4 regions of the Ensifer sp. Root142 genome follow, and region 3 is predicted to be linked to each of the others. Evidence: riboswitches for the same ligand, from Rfam matches in the RefSeq annotation. Region 3 holds a riboswitch; each other region holds the start of a gene.
What was found. Region 3 has a riboswitch for cobalamin ahead of ASD52_RS15680 (aromatic ring-hydroxylating dioxygenase subunit alpha). Riboswitches for the same ligand answer to the same signal wherever they lie in the genome.
Positions count from the first base shown of each region.

Region 1: it holds a riboswitch for cobalamin, as region 3 does, so the genes downstream of both, ASD52_RS02455 (DUF1636 domain-containing protein) here and ASD52_RS15680 (aromatic ring-hydroxylating dioxygenase subunit alpha) in region 3, are expected to answer to the same signal.
Region 2: it holds a riboswitch for cobalamin, as region 3 does, so the genes downstream of both, metE (5-methyltetrahydropteroyltriglutamate--homocysteine S-methyltransferase) here and ASD52_RS15680 (aromatic ring-hydroxylating dioxygenase subunit alpha) in region 3, are expected to answer to the same signal.
Region 4: it holds a riboswitch for cobalamin, as region 3 does, so the genes downstream of both, ASD52_RS24160 (CbtB-domain containing protein) here and ASD52_RS15680 (aromatic ring-hydroxylating dioxygenase subunit alpha) in region 3, are expected to answer to the same signal.

Region 1 covers NZ_LMFK01000001.1:488,255-492,210, reverse strand. Annotated here, with positions in the region: gene ASD52_RS02465 (ABC transporter substrate-binding protein) at 14-967, opposite strand; gene ASD52_RS02460 (ABC transporter ATP-binding protein) at 964-1,770, opposite strand; gene ASD52_RS02455 (DUF1636 domain-containing protein) at 1,793-2,206, opposite strand; cobalamin riboswitch at 2,314-2,530, opposite strand; gene ASD52_RS02450 (DUF1330 domain-containing protein) at 2,718-3,011, shown strand; gene ASD52_RS02445 (helix-turn-helix domain-containing protein) at 3,344-3,775, opposite strand; gene ASD52_RS02440 (oxidoreductase) at 3,865-3,956, shown strand, end outside.
Region 2 covers NZ_LMFK01000001.1:635,910-639,865, forward strand. Annotated here, with positions in the region: gene metE (5-methyltetrahydropteroyltriglutamate--homocysteine S-methyltransferase) at 1-1,806, opposite strand, end outside; cobalamin riboswitch at 1,904-2,124, opposite strand; gene ASD52_RS03125 (LysR substrate-binding domain-containing protein) at 2,587-3,531, shown strand; gene ASD52_RS03130 (aspartate/glutamate racemase family protein) at 3,489-3,956, opposite strand, start outside.
Region 3 covers NZ_LMFK01000012.1:662,611-666,566, reverse strand. Annotated here, with positions in the region: gene ASD52_RS15690 (GH25 family lysozyme) at 1-234, shown strand, start outside; gene ASD52_RS15685 (hybrid-cluster NAD(P)-dependent oxidoreductase) at 282-1,376, opposite strand; gene ASD52_RS15680 (aromatic ring-hydroxylating dioxygenase subunit alpha) at 1,378-2,622, opposite strand; cobalamin riboswitch at 2,728-2,930, opposite strand; gene ASD52_RS15675 (DUF6656 family protein) at 3,247-3,846, shown strand; gene ASD52_RS15670 (L-threonylcarbamoyladenylate synthase) at 3,933-3,956, shown strand, end outside.
Region 4 covers NZ_LMFK01000029.1:4,775-8,730, forward strand. Annotated here, with positions in the region: gene ASD52_RS24150 (NAD(P)H-binding protein) at 1-433, opposite strand, end outside; gene ASD52_RS24155 (TetR/AcrR family transcriptional regulator) at 537-1,229, shown strand; cobalamin riboswitch at 1,228-1,497, shown strand; gene ASD52_RS24160 (CbtB-domain containing protein) at 1,540-1,716, shown strand; gene ASD52_RS24165 (CbtA family protein) at 1,914-2,708, shown strand; gene ASD52_RS24170 ((2Fe-2S)-binding protein) at 2,784-3,647, opposite strand; gene ASD52_RS24175 (glucoamylase family protein) at 3,644-3,956, opposite strand, start outside.

The DNA of each region.
Region 1 (3,956 bases), on a different contig from region 3:
CAGGCCGCCTCGGTTACATCGCCTGCCCGTGAAAGGCCCTGGCAAGGCGCGCAATGGCATCGATGTTGCGTGGACCCGGTGTCGCCTCGACATAATCGAGCACGACGAAGCGGTCATTCCTGACGGCATCGATGTTCTTGAAGGCGGGGTTGCTCTTCATGAAGGCGATCTTCTGCTCGGCGGTGACCTCGCCATAGTTGACGATCACCACCACCTCAGGGTTCTTGTCGATCACCGGCTCCCAGGAAATCTCGGTCCAGCTCTTCTCGATGTCGTCCATGACGTTGACGCCGCCCGCCGCCTCGATCATTGCCGTCGGGATACCGAACCGGCCTGACGTGAACGGCTTCTCCTCGCCGGAATCATAGACGAAGACGCGGGTCGGGCGTTCGATGCCGCCGGTGTCTGCAGTGATCTTGTCGAGATCGCGGCGATAACCGTCGACCAGCGCCTGCGCCCGATCCTCGACGCCGAAGATGCGGCCGAGATTGAGGATATCGACGAACATGTCGTCCATGACAGGCTTGCCCTTGGCCATGACGTGAATGCAGGATTCGGTCAGCTCATAGACGTTGATCTTGAAGGGTTCGAGCGTTTCCGGCGTCACCTCGCCCCCGACCTTCATGCCGTAGTTCCAGCCGGCGAAGTAGAAGTCGGCGTCGGCATTGAGCAGCACTTCCTTGGTCGGATATTTTTCCGAAAGCTCCGGCAGCGCCTTGACGCCTTCGCGCAGCTTTTCGTCCAGCGTCTTCCAGCCGGATACGCCGGTATAGCCGACCATGCGGTCCTGCAATTTCAGAGCCAGCATCATTTCAGTGAGGTTGACGTCGTTGGAAACGGCGCGCTTCGGTGCTGAATCGAAGGTCACCTCGCGGTTGCAGCTCTTGACGGTCACGGGATAGGCGAGCGCCGGCGTTGCCGCCAGAACCAGCAGGGCAAAGGCGGAATGGGCAATGAAGGTCTTCATGAAATCAGTTCCTGTCGAGCAAGTGAAAAGGAAAAGCGTGCGCCGCTCGAAACGGCATTGTTGTGGGCAGTGGCGGTGACGCCGAAGGCGGCGGAAAGCGCTTGTGGGTTGAGCACGTCTTCGGGCGGGCCGAAGGCCGTCATGCGTCCCTCCGTCAGGATCGCCACATCGGTCGCGAACTCGGCTGCCAGGTTGATGTCGTGCAGCGTGGTGACGATCGTCAGCTGCAGCGTCTGCAACAACTCGAGAATTTCGAGCTGGTGGCGGATATCGAGATGGTTTGTCGGCTCGTCGAGAATGATGATGCGCGGCTGCTGGGCAAGCGCCCGGGCGATCAGCACCCGCTGCTTCTCGCCGCCCGAAAGCGTCGCGAATTGCCGCCCGGCAAGGTGGGTGAGATCGAGATGCTCGAGCGCGTGCGCAACCGTCTCGCGGTCCCTCGCGGTCCAGCCGCTCATGCCCTCACGCCGGGGGATGCGGCCCATCATCACCACGTCGCGCACGCTGAAGGGAAAGTCGCTCGGCATTTCCTGCAGCACGACGGCAATGATCTTTGCCGCCTCGCGCGCCGTCATCGCCCAGATGTCGACGCCATCGACCTCGATTGCGCCCGCTATCGGCTGGGCCGAGCGATAGAGGCAGCGCAGCAGCGAGGTCTTGCCGGCACCGTTCGGCCCGAGAATGGCAAGCCGGCTGCCGGGCGCAATGGCAAAGTCGATCTCGCGGACCAGCCGCAGGTCCGGGCGCGGTCCCCAATCCAGGGCGTGGACCCGAAGCCCGGCCCCTGTCGCGGTGCAGCTCATCGGCTCGTCCCTCCCCGCGCCATCATTGGAAATGCCAGCCGATGTCTTCGGAGACCAGCATCGCTGCCGGGATGCGCGCCAGCGTCTTGCCGTTGAGCCCGCGCGGCCTCTCGGCCGCCCGCGTCATGCCATCGCCCCTTCCGGCATAGGTGGTCGCGAACGAGACGAGATCATCGATATCCTCCTCGGGCGAGATATCGCCAAAGAGGTAGGTCGCCTTGCCGGTTGCCTGGAAAGCGATGGTGCAAGGCCTGGTACACGCGGCCATGCAGACCGTCCCAGTAATGGAGAAATCCCGGTCGAGCGGCTCGCCGAGCGCGGCAATACTGCGGTTCAGCCGCTGGATCAGATCCGCTCCCGGACGGCATGGGCCGCCGGTGAAACGGCAATCGGTGCAGACCGTTATCGTGTGCTGTCGGGAAACCGGATTGGCCATGTCTCTTCTCCTCCGGATTGGTCCGGAGAGAATGTGGCAACGCGGCATGATGACGGATGACCGTCGCGCAAAAACCAGTTCTTTTCCATCGGAACACCCCGTCCGTTGTGGTTGATCGGTTCGATGGCAGGTCTCCTGGCTCGCGGGTCGCGGCGCATCCACGTCTTCCCGGCTGATCGCCAGTGACATGGTGTGAATGCGCTTTCCGCTCACAGTTGCGGGGGCAGCCACGGTTTCGGCCCCATTTGGGTCGTCCGCTCCGTGTTCCCTTTTCAGCCGCTTCCGCATTGTCGCGGTTGCAGCACCATCAAAGCCTTCGTCGCACACTTCGGCGGAGGTGACAACCGCCGCGACAGCACGGCCTTGGCCTATCAACATGTCGCATTTTTTCATGCGCATTTGTTATGTGATAACATAACATTATTCAACACAAAAATATGTTGACCAACTCGCCCGCACCGACCAACGGGCGTATCCTTCGATGGCGCCTGTGTGGAAAAGGAGATCTGCCATGGCCGCCTATCTGATTGCGGATGTCGAGGTCACCGATGCCGCGGCCTTTGAAGAATACATACGGGAAGTGCCGGCAACGGAGGCGCGCTATGGTGGCCGATATTTGGGGCGCGGTGGCGCTACCCGGGTGCTCGAGGGAGACTGGGAGCCGCACCGGCTCGTCATTGTCGAGTTCCCGGACATGCACTCCTTGCTCGAGTGGTACAACTCGCCGGCGTATCAACGCCTCAAGGCGATCCGAGAGCGCTGCGCCAAGACGCGGATCATGACGCTGGAAGGCGTTGCCACCTAAGCAGTCGGGCCGTCATTGTTCCAGCAGCTTCCGACGTTTACCGCAAAGGTGCGGCATTGGCATATCAACATGCGGCATATTTTCATATTCATCTGTTATGTAATATCATAATACAACACAAGCTAACGAATGATGCCTGCGACGCACATTGGCAGAGCACTTCTCACGCCATCAGGACGATCGATCGCGACTGTCAACCGGACCTATTAATCTGGCATCAGCGTTTGCCGGCGACGGTCATAAGACATTGCTCGACCAACGGACCGGCAACTCTGTGCTGGAAGCGATTTCAAGAGGCGTTGTCAGGCGATACTTCATCTGCCTGGGGTGCCTCATTCCGGTGCGGCGATACGAATGGGACGTGTCCCGACTGGAGCGCCGGTCGCCCGGTCGATGGTGACGGGATCGATCTCCGTTCCGGTCTCGGCGTCGAAGAACCGGGTTACCTCGCCCCCGCCGCGATGCTTGCGTCCCCACGCGCCGATGGCAAACAGAACCGGCAGGAAGTCTTGGCCAGCTTCGGTCAGGACATATTCGTCTCGTGGCGGACGATCGGAATAGCGGCGTTTCTCCAGCAGCCCCTCCTCCGTCAGCGCTGAAAGCCGCCCCGTCAGCATCGTCGGCGCGATACCAAGACTTTTGCGGAAATCATCGAAGCGGGTCAGGCCCGCATGGGCATCTCGCATGATCAGCATGCTCCAGGCATCCCCCACAAGCGCAAGGCTCCTGGCGATCAGGCATGGCTGGCTCGACAGATTTTTCATGTTAGTATCTTTTTGATAGTGACTAACTACTAATTTAATAGTAACTGAATGTTCAGCGATATTCCATGATAAAATGAAAGCACAAGCCGATGAGCAAGACAGAACGCGGCATTGCCCTGGTCACGGGCGCTTCCTCAGGCATTGGGTTGGTGACAGCACGAGCGCTGCGGCACGATGGCTA
Region 2 (3,956 bases), on a different contig from region 3:
GCGCAGCGCCAGTGCGATCTGCCGGCATACGATCGACCGGGGCAGGTCGTCGCGCACGAACGACCATTGCAGCATCGTCACCGGGCCGGTGAGCATGCCCTTCATCGGCTTGTCCGTCAGCGACTGCGCATAGGTTGCCCAATCGACCGTCATCGGGTTCGGGCGCGAGACATCGCCGAAGATGATCGGCGGGCGTACGTAGCGCGAGCCGTAGCTCTGCACCCAACCGCTCTGAGTGAACCCATAGCCGGAGAGCTGCTCGCCGAAATACTGCACCATGTCGTTGCGCTCGAATTCGCCGTGCACCAGCACCTCGATGCCGATTTCCTCCTGCCAGCGCACGGCCTTCTCCGTCTCCTGGCGCAGGTAGGCGAGGTAGTCGACATAGCTGAGCTCGCCCTTGGCATGCAGCGATCGTGCCTGGCGCACCTCTGACGTCTGCGGGAAGGAGCCGATCGTCGTCGTCGGGAAGAGCGGCAGTGCCAGCCTGTCTTCGTGCCGGCGCCGGCGCGTTGCAAAACTCGATTGACGGCGGCTGTCTGCTGCCGTCAGGTTCTTCAAGCGTCCGGCAACGAGTGGATCGTGGACCTTGAGCGAGGTCAGCCGTGCCTCGACCGCAGCAATCGATTTTGCAAAGACCTGCTCGGGATTGGCCAGGCCCGGCTCGAATGCGCGGGCAAGCAGGCTGAGTTCGTCCAGCTTCTGCAGGGCGAAGGCAAGCCAGGAGCCGAGCTCCGGATCGAGCGCTCGTTCGAGATCGAGGTCGATTGGCACGTGCAGCAGCGAGCACGACGGTGCAAGCTCGATGCGATCGCGGCCATGCGCCTCGATCAACGGCTGCAGCCGGCGGAAGAGGCCGGCAAGATCGGTACGCCACACATTGCGGCCATCGACGACGCCGAGCGACAGCACAAGCTGTGCCGGTACCGTCTGAAGTAGCAAGTCGAGCTGTTGGGGCGCCCGCACGAGGTCGACATGCAGCCCGGCAACCGGCAGCGAAAGGGCTGTCGGCATGTTGTCACTGACCGCGCCGAAATAGGTCGCGAGCATGATTTTCAACTGCGGAAGTTCCGAGGCGAACGTCTGGTAGGTCAGCGCCAGCGCCTGGCGTTCCCGCTCAGTGAGATCGAGCACCAGGCATGGCTCGTCGATCTGCACCCATTCGACGCCGGCTTCCCCAAGCTCGGTGAGAAGCTTCGTATAAACAGGCAGCAGCCGCTCGATCAGATTGATGGTGTCGAATCCGCCGGCAAGCGCCTTGCCCAGTTTCAGGAAGGTGACGGGGCCGAGGACGACAGGGCGGGTGACATGCCCGAGCGCCTTGGCTTCGAGGAAGGCGTCAAGCGGCGCATTGCGCGTCAGCTCGAAGCGCTGATCCTCCGCGAATTCCGGAACCATGTAGTGGTAGTTCGTGTCGAACCACTTGGTCATCTCCAGCGCCTGGTTGCCCCCGTCGGGCCCGCCATGCGTGCAACCGGACGCGCAGGCGGCAGTCGTCGAACCGCGCGCCATGGCGAAATAGGCGTCGAGGTCGACCGGGCCGCCCTTCCAGCCATAGGCCGGTGGCACCGCACCAACCAGCACTGATGTGTCGAGAACCTGGTCGTAAAGCGAGAAGTCGTTCGATGGAATGATCTGGATCCCACGCGCCTTTTGCGCGGCCCAGTTTTCGGCCCGCAGCCTGGCGGCGACGTCGAGCAGGTCCTGTCTCTCGATCTTGCCGGCCCAATAGCGCTCCAGCGCGAACTTCAGTTCACGGTGGCTGCCGATACGTGGAAAGCCGAGATTGGCTGTCTTGATGGTCATTTCCTTACCCCGAAGGTTGTGGGCAAGGCTTTGAATGCGACGCATCCACGACCGAGACTGGCTCGCTCGTCAAGGCGACACATCGGACACCCCGCCCGTGGACGTTATCTATCGCGGCAGGTCTCCTGGCTTGCGGGTCAACACGAACCGTCCCGTCTTCCCGAGGCGTCTCCCTCAGTGACATCATTGGACGACCGCTCGCCGCTTACAGTTGCGGGGGCAGCTCCGGCATGAGCGCCTTGCGGCGCCGCACCGAATTCCCTCTTAGCTCCGGCCTGTCGTCAGACGAGCCGCAGAACCACGATTGTTCGACAATGCCCCGCAAAGTCGACGGCGTCAATCGTATAAAGAAATGTTTATGTCTTTATTTTCTCCATTCGGCCGAGGTCGAAAGTTTGTCGCAAGGGCGGCGACGCGACTTCATCATTTGGCGTCTGCGGCGAAAGGGCACCGCCCGGATCAGAGCCCGCTACGTGCTGCCACGGATCAGCAACATCGCCCGCGCGCGCCCGGATGCTGTCATTGTCTCGCGTCAGGCCGATGTCCCTCAGTTGGAACTCGCTGAATGTATCGATGGTCGTCGTGGCGTCGGCAGCTCTCTTGGCCGAAGTCCAGACGTGGAGGATGATCGATCGCAGTGCGCTAAGCATTGCTAACCCCTTCAGTTCTGTGGTGATGTGTTCGCGAGAAAATTGAGGATTTTGGTGGTTTCGCGCAAAGCGATTTCTCGCATGCTGCCATAAAGAATGCTTATCTCACTTCATGAGCAAGATTCCCCCCATGAGTGCGGTGCGCGCGTTCGAGGCCGCAGCCAGGCACTTGAGTTTCACCCGCGCGGCGCAGGAGCTCGGCATGACGCAAGCCGCTGTCAGCTATCAAATCCGACTGCTGGAGGACCGCACCGGCACGCCGCTGTTTGTCCGTCTGCCACGGGAAGTGCGCTTGACGGCTGCCGGACGGCAGCTTGCGCCGAAGGTGACCGAGGCGCTCGATCTACTGGGTACGGCGTTCTCCGAGATTGCCGACAAGACCGAGCATCACCTGCACATCTCGGTACTGCCAACCGTCGTCTCAAGTTGGCTTGGTTCCAGGCTCGCCTCGTTTCAGACAGCCCATCCAAACATCAGCATTCGCGTGCACATGTCCACGGAGCTGATCGACTTCAAGCGCGATGCGATTGATCTCGTGGTGCGCAGCGGCAACGGCGACTGGTCGGGCAATGAAGTGTTTCCTCTTTTCCCGATCGAATACATGCCCGTCTGTACGCCGACGTTCCTGGAAAAACATCAGCTGAAGGATCCGGCCGACGTTCTCACGGTGAGGCGCTTCGGCAACGCCAGCTGGTGGCGGCGCTGGATGACCGAAGCGGGCGTGGAACCGCCGGCCAGCAATGGCACTGAGCTGATCTTCGACGTCCAGGCAATGGATGTGGCCACCACATTGCTCGATCATGGCATTGCCATGGTCGTCTCCACCTTTGTGATTGAGGAGCTTCGCAGCGGAAAACTCATCCGGCCGTTCAACCATGTGGTCAGGGATGGCCGTGCCTATTGGCTGGTCTATCCGCAAAGCCACCGGCGGCAGAACAAGATCCAGGTGTTTCGCGAGTGGATCATTGCCGAAGCCGCCACATCGAACGCGCAGCTGGCCGCCGTGGCCGGAGAGCTTCCCTCGGTACGGTCTCAAGCCGAGATCGGTGCGAGCGCGCTCATAAGACCTGAATAGGATTTGCTGAGCGGCGGAGCATAGGAGCCGCGCTTGCTGGTCGTCAGTCCTTGCGACACCAACGCCTCGGCCTGCTTGACGGCTGCCGATACGCCATCAATGACCGGAACGCCGTATTCGGCTTGAAGTGCGCGCGCAAGATCGGCCATCCCGGCGCAGCCAAGCACGATCGCCTCGGCGCCGTCCTCAACGAGCGCCAGCTCGATTTCGCATCGCAGCTTCGCCAACGCGGGCGAAGCCTTGTCCTCAAGCTGCAGCACCGGGATGTCCGCAGCGCGAACCTTCGTCCGGGCACTCATCCCATAGCGTATGACCAGGTTCTCGATAAGCACACGCGACCGCTCGAGTGTGGTCACGACGGTGAAACGCTGAGCAAGCATGGCGGCCGTCGCCACAGCGGATTCGCAAAGCCCGACCACGGGGAT
Region 3 (3,956 bases):
GCCCTGTTGCCGGAAAAGGCACTGCCGCTCGTTCTCATTGCCAGAGCCGACGACGGGGTCGGCGCCGCCAGCGCTGCCCAGGCGACGGCGAAAATCGAAAGCCAGCCGTTGCTTATCAGCCGCGCCGAAGCTGCCAGCGCCGCCGGCGAAGGCGTCGACATGATGGCGACCGGGTCGATCGATTTCGGTCGGCACGACCGCGCCGTGCGGCTGGCGGCCGCGGCCAGCCGCTGACGGGTCGGTCGCGGAAAGAACACGCTCCCCGCGACCATCAAGCATTGTCAGGCTTCGATCTGTACATCTCCAAGCGGCCGCGAGCAGCAGGCGAGGATGTAGCCCTCATCGATTTCGTCGTCGAGAATACCTCCGTTGTGGTTCATCTCGACCTCGCCGGCGACTTTCATCACCCGGCACGTACCGCAGATGCCGCCTTCACAGGCCGCACCGATCCTGACGCCGTTGGCCCGCGCCGCCTGCAGGATCGTCTGGCCGGGCTTGGCCTCGATCTCCTTGCCGCTCATGGTGAAGACCACCTTGGCGCCTTGCGCTTCGGCGTCGGCTGCCGCCCCTGCCCTGACTGCTATCTCCTCGGCTGCCGGTGCTGCCGCCGGCTGGAAGCTTTCCTCGTGATAGCGGCTCATGTCGAAACCGGCCGCCTTCAGCAACTCGCGCACGCCGCGCATGAACGGCTCCGGACCGCAGCAAAACACTGTGCGCTCCATGAAGTCGGGTGCAAGCAGCGGCAGCTTGGCGCCGTCGATGCGGCCGCGCAGCCCGTGCCATCCGTGCCTTGACTCATGCCCCTCGACCACGAAGCCGAGGTTTAGCCCGGACATCTGGCGCGCCAGCACTTCCAGTTCCGAGCGGAACAGAAGGTCGTCTGGCCGGCGGGCGCAGGAAATGAAGGTGACGTCGGTCTCGGGAACGCAGTCCGCCATCCAGCGCGTCATCGACATCATCGGCGTGACGCCGGAGCCTGCCGATATGAAGAGATATTTTTCGCCGGGATGGCGCACGAAGCTGAAATCGCCGAGCGGACCGAACGCCTTCAGCCGCATGCCGGGCTTCAGGTGATCGAACATCCAGCGCGTGCCGATGCTATCGGCTTGCGCCTTGACGGTGACGGCGATCGACAACGGCCGGGAGGGCGTCGACGACAGCGTGTAGGTGCGCATGACCGGCTCGTCGGCGACCGGCAGCTCGAGCGTGACGAACTGCCCAGGCAGATAGCGGAACCAGGCCGGCTTTTCCGCCCGGAAGGTAAAGGTCATCACATCGGCGGTCTCGATCACGGCCGATGTGCATTCGAGCATGTTCTGCCTGTCGATCCAGACATGAAGCTCGTCGAAATGATGGAACGAGGATGCCATCTGCATGTCAGGCGACCCGGGAAAGCGGAGCAGCCTCGCCCTGCAGGCGCTGTTCCATGAACTTGCAATACCACTCGACGAACTGCATCACGCCGCCTTCGTGTTCGGGCGAATAGGGGCCTGACTGGTAGGCCGGCGAGCGAATACCAAAGGCGTTCTCCTCGACGATCTGGCGGTCCTGATCGTTGGTCTCGGTCCAGACATGCGTCAGTTGCTCGAGATTGTAGTCGACGCCTTCAACCGCGTCCTTGTTGACCAGCCACTTGGTCGTCACCTGCGTCAGCTCCGGGCCGAGCGGCAGGACGCGGAAGGTGATGGCGTGGTCGGCCAGCACATGGTTCCAGGTCGAGGGATAATGGAAGAGCAGGAGCGTGCCGATATGCTTCTGGCTAACGTCTGCCGACAGTTGCCGCCGCACGGCGCGGGCGCCGGACATGGTGTAGCTCTCGGCGTCGTCGATCAACGGCATGCGCGCCGAGCGGAACTGGCCGGTCTCGGACATCCGGAACTCGCTCGGCAGTCCGGCTGCTTCGCATTTCGCCCAATGCGCGGCAATGACGGGATCATCCTTGGCGCCCTGCACACCGGTCGCCGTCGGCGCTTCGGGATAGGTGCGGCAAAGTTCGGGGTGGTTGGCGGCACAATGGTAGCACTCCCGGTTGTTTTCCCAGACGAGTTTCCAGTTGCCCTTTTCGATGATCGTGCTTTCGAAGGCGACCTTGGTTTCACCCAGGCGGTGCGGCGCAAGATAGGGCGCGACCATGTCGCGGAACGGGCCGAAATCCATCGGCTGCTCGGACAGGTTGATGAAGATGTAACCGCCGACGGTCTCGCAGTGGATCGGCTTCAGGCCGTGGGCCGCCTTGTCGAAATCCTCGCCCATCTGGCGGGCAAAGAGCAGCGCGCCGTCGAGCTCATAGGTCCATTGGTGATAGGGACAGACGAGCTTGGCCGAAGAGCCCTTGTGCTGCGCGCAGACGCGAGAACCGCGATGACGGCAGGAATTGTGCAGGGCGCGGATCGTGCCCTGTCGGTCGCGAACGATAATGACAGGATAATCGCCGACCTGGACGGTGAAATAGTTACCGGCACGCGGGATCTCGCAGTCGTGGCCGATGAACAACCAGTCCTTGTACCAGATGCTTTCGAGATCCTGCCTGTAGTAGTCGGGGTCGATGTAGAAGGCCCGGTCGAGGCTGTAGCCGTCGCGTCGACCCTTCAGCTTGCGGAGCATATCGCCCTTGATGTCCATGTCCTGTCCTCGTTCGCCTTGTTTCGGAGAGGCAGGACTGGAACCCGCACGGGCGCATTGCCTGTGCGATGACGGCTCCGATCCGGCTGCCCGCCGCAACCCGTTACGGTCTGTTCGCGTCAAGGCTGGTTTCCGGGCTCAGGAGCCGTCCGCAAGGACCAGCCCGGCGCCTTCCCGGACGGAACCGTCCAGTGGCTTTGTGCCGTGGCTTTCGCTCCACCACCGTTGCGGGGGCAGCGCCGGGTTTTGACCGGCTTCCCAATTCTCCGCCTTCCCTAAAAGACAGCACCTTGAGTAGGCATATCTAATCGCGGAAGCCATCGTCGTAGCTGCCGATTAACGACATCCGATTCCAGAAAGACGACACAGCACATCAAGCGCACCAAACGCCCTGTGATTGATCATTTTTCATTGTAAACAATAGGATAGCTCAAGGATTGAGCAATTGTCGCTTTTTCCGGCAAGGCTTGCGAGAAAGCGCGGATCCTTCGCCATTTTGCGACATGTCTTCCCGTGACGCGGGGCAAGGCCCACCGACGCGAGTGAAATCTTCCATTAACCATAATGCATTAGCGTCGCCTGACGGAGAAACCGGCCGAACCGGCAAACAGCGCATTGAAGTTCATGGCAAAGCTCAAATACTACGACGCCGCAGCCGAGAAGCTGCCAACGATCGCTCCGAAGACAGCGGTCCACACCGAGTTCCTGCGCACCGGCCGCATAGAAAGGCGTCAATGGTCGCAGCGCGAGCGGCGTTATCTGAGCTATGACGAGGTTGCCGAGCGCACCGCCCACAAGCTGACGACCGCCGGCGAAACGACGCACAAGCGGATGAACGGCTTCCATACCTCGATCCAGTTTCCCAAGATGATCTTCCACCGCACGCTCACCGGTCGGCCGCATCTCGGCTATTGCCATGTCACGGCGGCGAGAACACATCTCGCCCCGTCCAAGGACGTCACCTGGTCGTTCTATTTCGCCAACTTCTTCTGTGACCTCGGCGACGAGAAACACTTCTTCGAACGCATCCAGACCGGCTATTCCCGAATGTACTTCGCCGTTGCCATCGAGCCCGATGCGCCAGAGGGGCAGATGACCATCAATCGCAGCGTTCGCGACAACGGGCTGCTCTTTCGTACCGACGACCCGAAAGTCGCGCTCAAGAACGTGCTGATGCTCGGCGCGCGCGACGAGGCATTGAAGCGCATCATTCGCAGCCTCTGAAGCGCAGACCCGGTTGCCTGAAGAAAATCGTTCTGTTTTCACCGTGGCTCCTTTAAGGAAGCCTCGGAAAGGGAAACGGAAGCGACATGGCCGAAATCATCGATACACGG
Region 4 (3,956 bases), on a different contig from region 3:
GCAGGAACACCGATCCGCTGCGAACGGAATCGGTCAAAAAATCCTCGCTGAAATTCTCGAAGAACCAGCTTGCCCGGATGATCGTCCAGTCGGCGCCGGAGGCCTGCAGTTCGCGCTCGGCCGCTTCCGCCTCGTCCTCGCCGCGCCCCGACAGAAGCACCAGCCGCTTGATGCCCGAGCGAACGGCAAGCCTCGAGAATTTGCGGATGGTTTCGACGGCGCCCGGCACCGCCAGATCCGGCTGGTAGCTGATATAGATGCGCTCGACATTTTCAAGCACGGGCGCCCAGGTCGCCTCATCCGTCCAGTCGAAGGAAGGCGATGCCGAACGGGCGCCGATGCGCACCGCGATACCCCGCTCCTCAAGGCGGGCCGCCACCCGCCGCCCCGTCTTGCCCGTACCGCCCAGAACCAGTGTGAGTTTGTCAGTCATCGCTTCCTCCTGAGGTTGATTGCAAAACATGAGCATCTCTCACATTTGCAAATGTGATAAATCCTCGTATTTTAGGAGTCAAGTCAAAATGTGAGCATTACTCATGATTCCCGATGCAAGCCCTTCCACAATCCCCGCTGACGACGAGCCGGCGCTGCGCCGCACGCCCAGCCAGAAGCGCAGCCGCGAGCGCGTCGAGCACATCCTTTCCTGCGCCACGGCGATCATCCAGGAGAAGGGCAGCGACGCCATGCGCATGAGCGAAGTCGCTGAAAAGGCTGGAATCTCGATCGGCTCCCTCTACCAGTACTTCCCCGACAAGGCGGCGATCGTGCGCACGCTGGCCGAGCGCTACAATGCGGTCTGCAATGAATGCATCGGGGCCGAGCTTGCCAAGGTGACGTCGATCTCGGAACTGCGTGACGCCTTCTCCATGCTGTTCGACATCTATTACGATATGTTCCTGGCCGAGCCTGTGATGCGCGACATCTGGTCAGCGATGCAGGCCGACAAGGCGCTGCGCGAGATCGACCTTTTGCAAAGCCGTGCCGGCGGCCAGCTTCTGGCCGACGTCTGGGCTCGGTTTGCGCCCGACACGCCGCGCGAAACGATCGACAGCGCCGCCTTTTTGATCATGCATCTCGGCGATTGCACGATGCGGCTTGCGGTCTCCGTCACCAGAGCAGAGGGCGACCAGATCGTCGAAGCCTATAAACGCATGATCCTTCGTGATTTTGTCGCGGATGGACCGGGCGGCGGCGCAAGTCTAATTGACATCTCCGGGGTGCGATCCTAATCATCGTGGATCGATTGGTTCCCGCAACGCGAACGCGTTTCGGGAGTAAACGGGAACGTGACGGATGGACCCATGCTGGGCATTCAAATCACGGCCGACCCCGCGACTGTAGAGCGACGTGAATGCGCCGTTCCGGAGCGATCCGGAAGAAGCCACTGGAGACAAGACCGCGAGAGGGCGGCCCTTGCTCTGGGAAGGCGAGGCAAATCCAGGGTGATCTCACCCGACGTCCTGAGCCAGGAAACCTGCCAGTCGATGCGGGCATAGGGCCCAAACCGGGAAAGATCCCGACGCCATCACGGAGGTTGTCATGGCTACATCTACAGTTTCGAGCATTCCGCTCTCCCTCAGCGATCGTCTGACCGCAGGTATCATCGCGCTCCTCATCGGCGGCTTCCTCGTCTTCGGCGCAGGCCTGGCGAACTCGGCCGTGCTGCACGATACCGCGCACGACACCCGCCACTCCTATGGCTTCCCCTGCCACTAAGCGATGTTCCGGGACGCGACTTGCGTTCCGCATCGACATAGCTGCGGACAAAAACGCTTCCGGCAGACAGCCGGACGCGTTTGCTCGCGTCTGATGCAGATTGAAGATCTGCCGGACGGAGCCGTTCGCATATTTGCCAGTGGGACACGGCGCTGCCTGCCAGATGCATGGCGCGCCGATATCGAGGGATATCGAAAATGATTGTCAGAACGCTTCTGGCCGCGATCGTGGCTGGATTGATTGCCGGTGTCTTCATGACCGGCGCCCAGGAACTGCGCGTCGTACCGCTGATCCTGCACGCGGAAGAATTCGAAGGCGAGGCACCGGCCGCCGGCGAACAACCAGCCGTTCAGCCGGGAACGGCCGATCCGGCCGCAGCAAACCACGACCAGCATTCGTCGCTGAAGGCGGTTTCGCCGATTGGCGCTTTGCTTGACGCCCTGTCGCCGATCACGCCTGCCTACGCCCATGAGGGCGAACACGAGGAAGGCGGCATCATGTTCGGCATGAGCCGCTTTTCCGGCACGCTGATCGCCAATCTGGTGACCGGCTCCGGCTTCGCGCTGCTGCTCGCCGGCGTCAGCCTCGTCATCGGCTACCCGATCACGCTCAGGAACGGCGCGCTCTGGGGCGCCTGCGGCTGGCTTGCCGTGCACATGCTGCCGGCAATCGGTCTGCCGCCGGAACTGCCGGGCTTCCCGGCCGCGGAACTCGGCGACCGCCAGGTCTGGTGGGGTGCAACCGTGCTGTTGTCTGCCGCCGGTCTCTATCTGCTGGTCTTGCGGCAAGAGATCGCCGCCAAGATCATCGGCCTCGTGCTGATCGCGGCACCGCATGTCTATGGCGCGCCGCAACCGTCGGACATCTCCAGCAATGTGCCGGCCGTGCTCGGCGCTGAATTCGCCGTGGCAGCCCTTGCCACCACGCTCGCGTTCTGGATTGTTCTCGGCGTCGTGTCGGGCTTCATCAACGATCGTTTCGCCAAGGCGTAACAGACCGGCCAGATTTCGCCATCAACCCGGAGCCCCTGATATCGCCGATATCAGGGGCTTTGTCGTCGAGATGTCTCAGCGCGCCTGCAATGCCAGCAGATGCGCCTGCAACCGCGCGCGGCGGTCGTCCGGCGCCAGCATCACGCAACTGTCGCAGAAGCTGCCACCTTCCGTTCGATAATAGAGACAGCAGCCGCCGCGCAGGCGATAGGTGCGCGACAGCGCATGATTGCCGCCGATCTCGATCACGATGTCCTCGTAACGGAGCTTGTCGGAAAATAGCGACGTACCCGCGCGCTTGACGATCGCCAGCGCCCTCGCCATCGCGGTCTCCTCGTCGCCGAGGACGCGGCCGATCTCCAGGAACCCACCGGCAAGCGAATCCGCCGCAAGCCGCCATTGCGCGCCCGAGGACAGGCCGGTGCGACGCTTCAACATGACGACGATCGGCGCCAGATGCGCAGCGAAGGTTTCGCCGAAGACGTCCGCAGTCGCCGGGGCATGATCCCCGGCTGCGGGCAAGGCAAGGCTGAAATGAAACCGCTTGGCCGCGACAAGCCGTTCGCCATAGGCCCGCGAAAATTCTTCGAAGCGAAGGCCGCGAACGGCTGCCACGATGCCCCCACCGAGATAGAGGCCGCCAAGCGCGAGCGTGAGCTGGTTGCTGTAAAAGGCAATCAGATGGGCGGCGCGGATCTTGTCGTCCATGCCCTCGGCAAAGCGATCCTGATAGGCAAGGCTGTCTTCAAGCCCGACGCCCTCCTCCACCCAGAACCGCGCCTCGGGAAGAAATACGTCGCCGGCGGCCCCGAGCGAAAAGCCCACTTCGGGGAAAGACGACTGCAGGTGCGCGAGAACGCCAAGGGCGCTCTGGCGCAACGCCGCGTCCGCCTCGTCCTCCGCCGGGCGCTCGTCCTGCCGCTCGTGGCCCAAGCTCATGCCGTCTCCCTGGTCTCAAGCCAGCCGCCGCGAAAATCCGCCCGCTGCAATCCGCGCCGTATGGCCGGAATGCTGCGCGTCAGCTCCCAGACGAAACCGTTTCTGGCATTCTCGATCATCATCACGACAAGCCCCTGGTCAAGCCCGACCACGCGGTCGTCGACCCAACCCTCCGGGCCCACACCGGGCAGGCTCGGATTGAACCCGCCGGGAAACCGGCTCTCGCACAGAATGTCCGGGTAACAGTTCTCGAGCTCGGCGAGTGCCGACTGCGACGCATCGGCAGCGAAAGGCAGACAGGCAACCGGT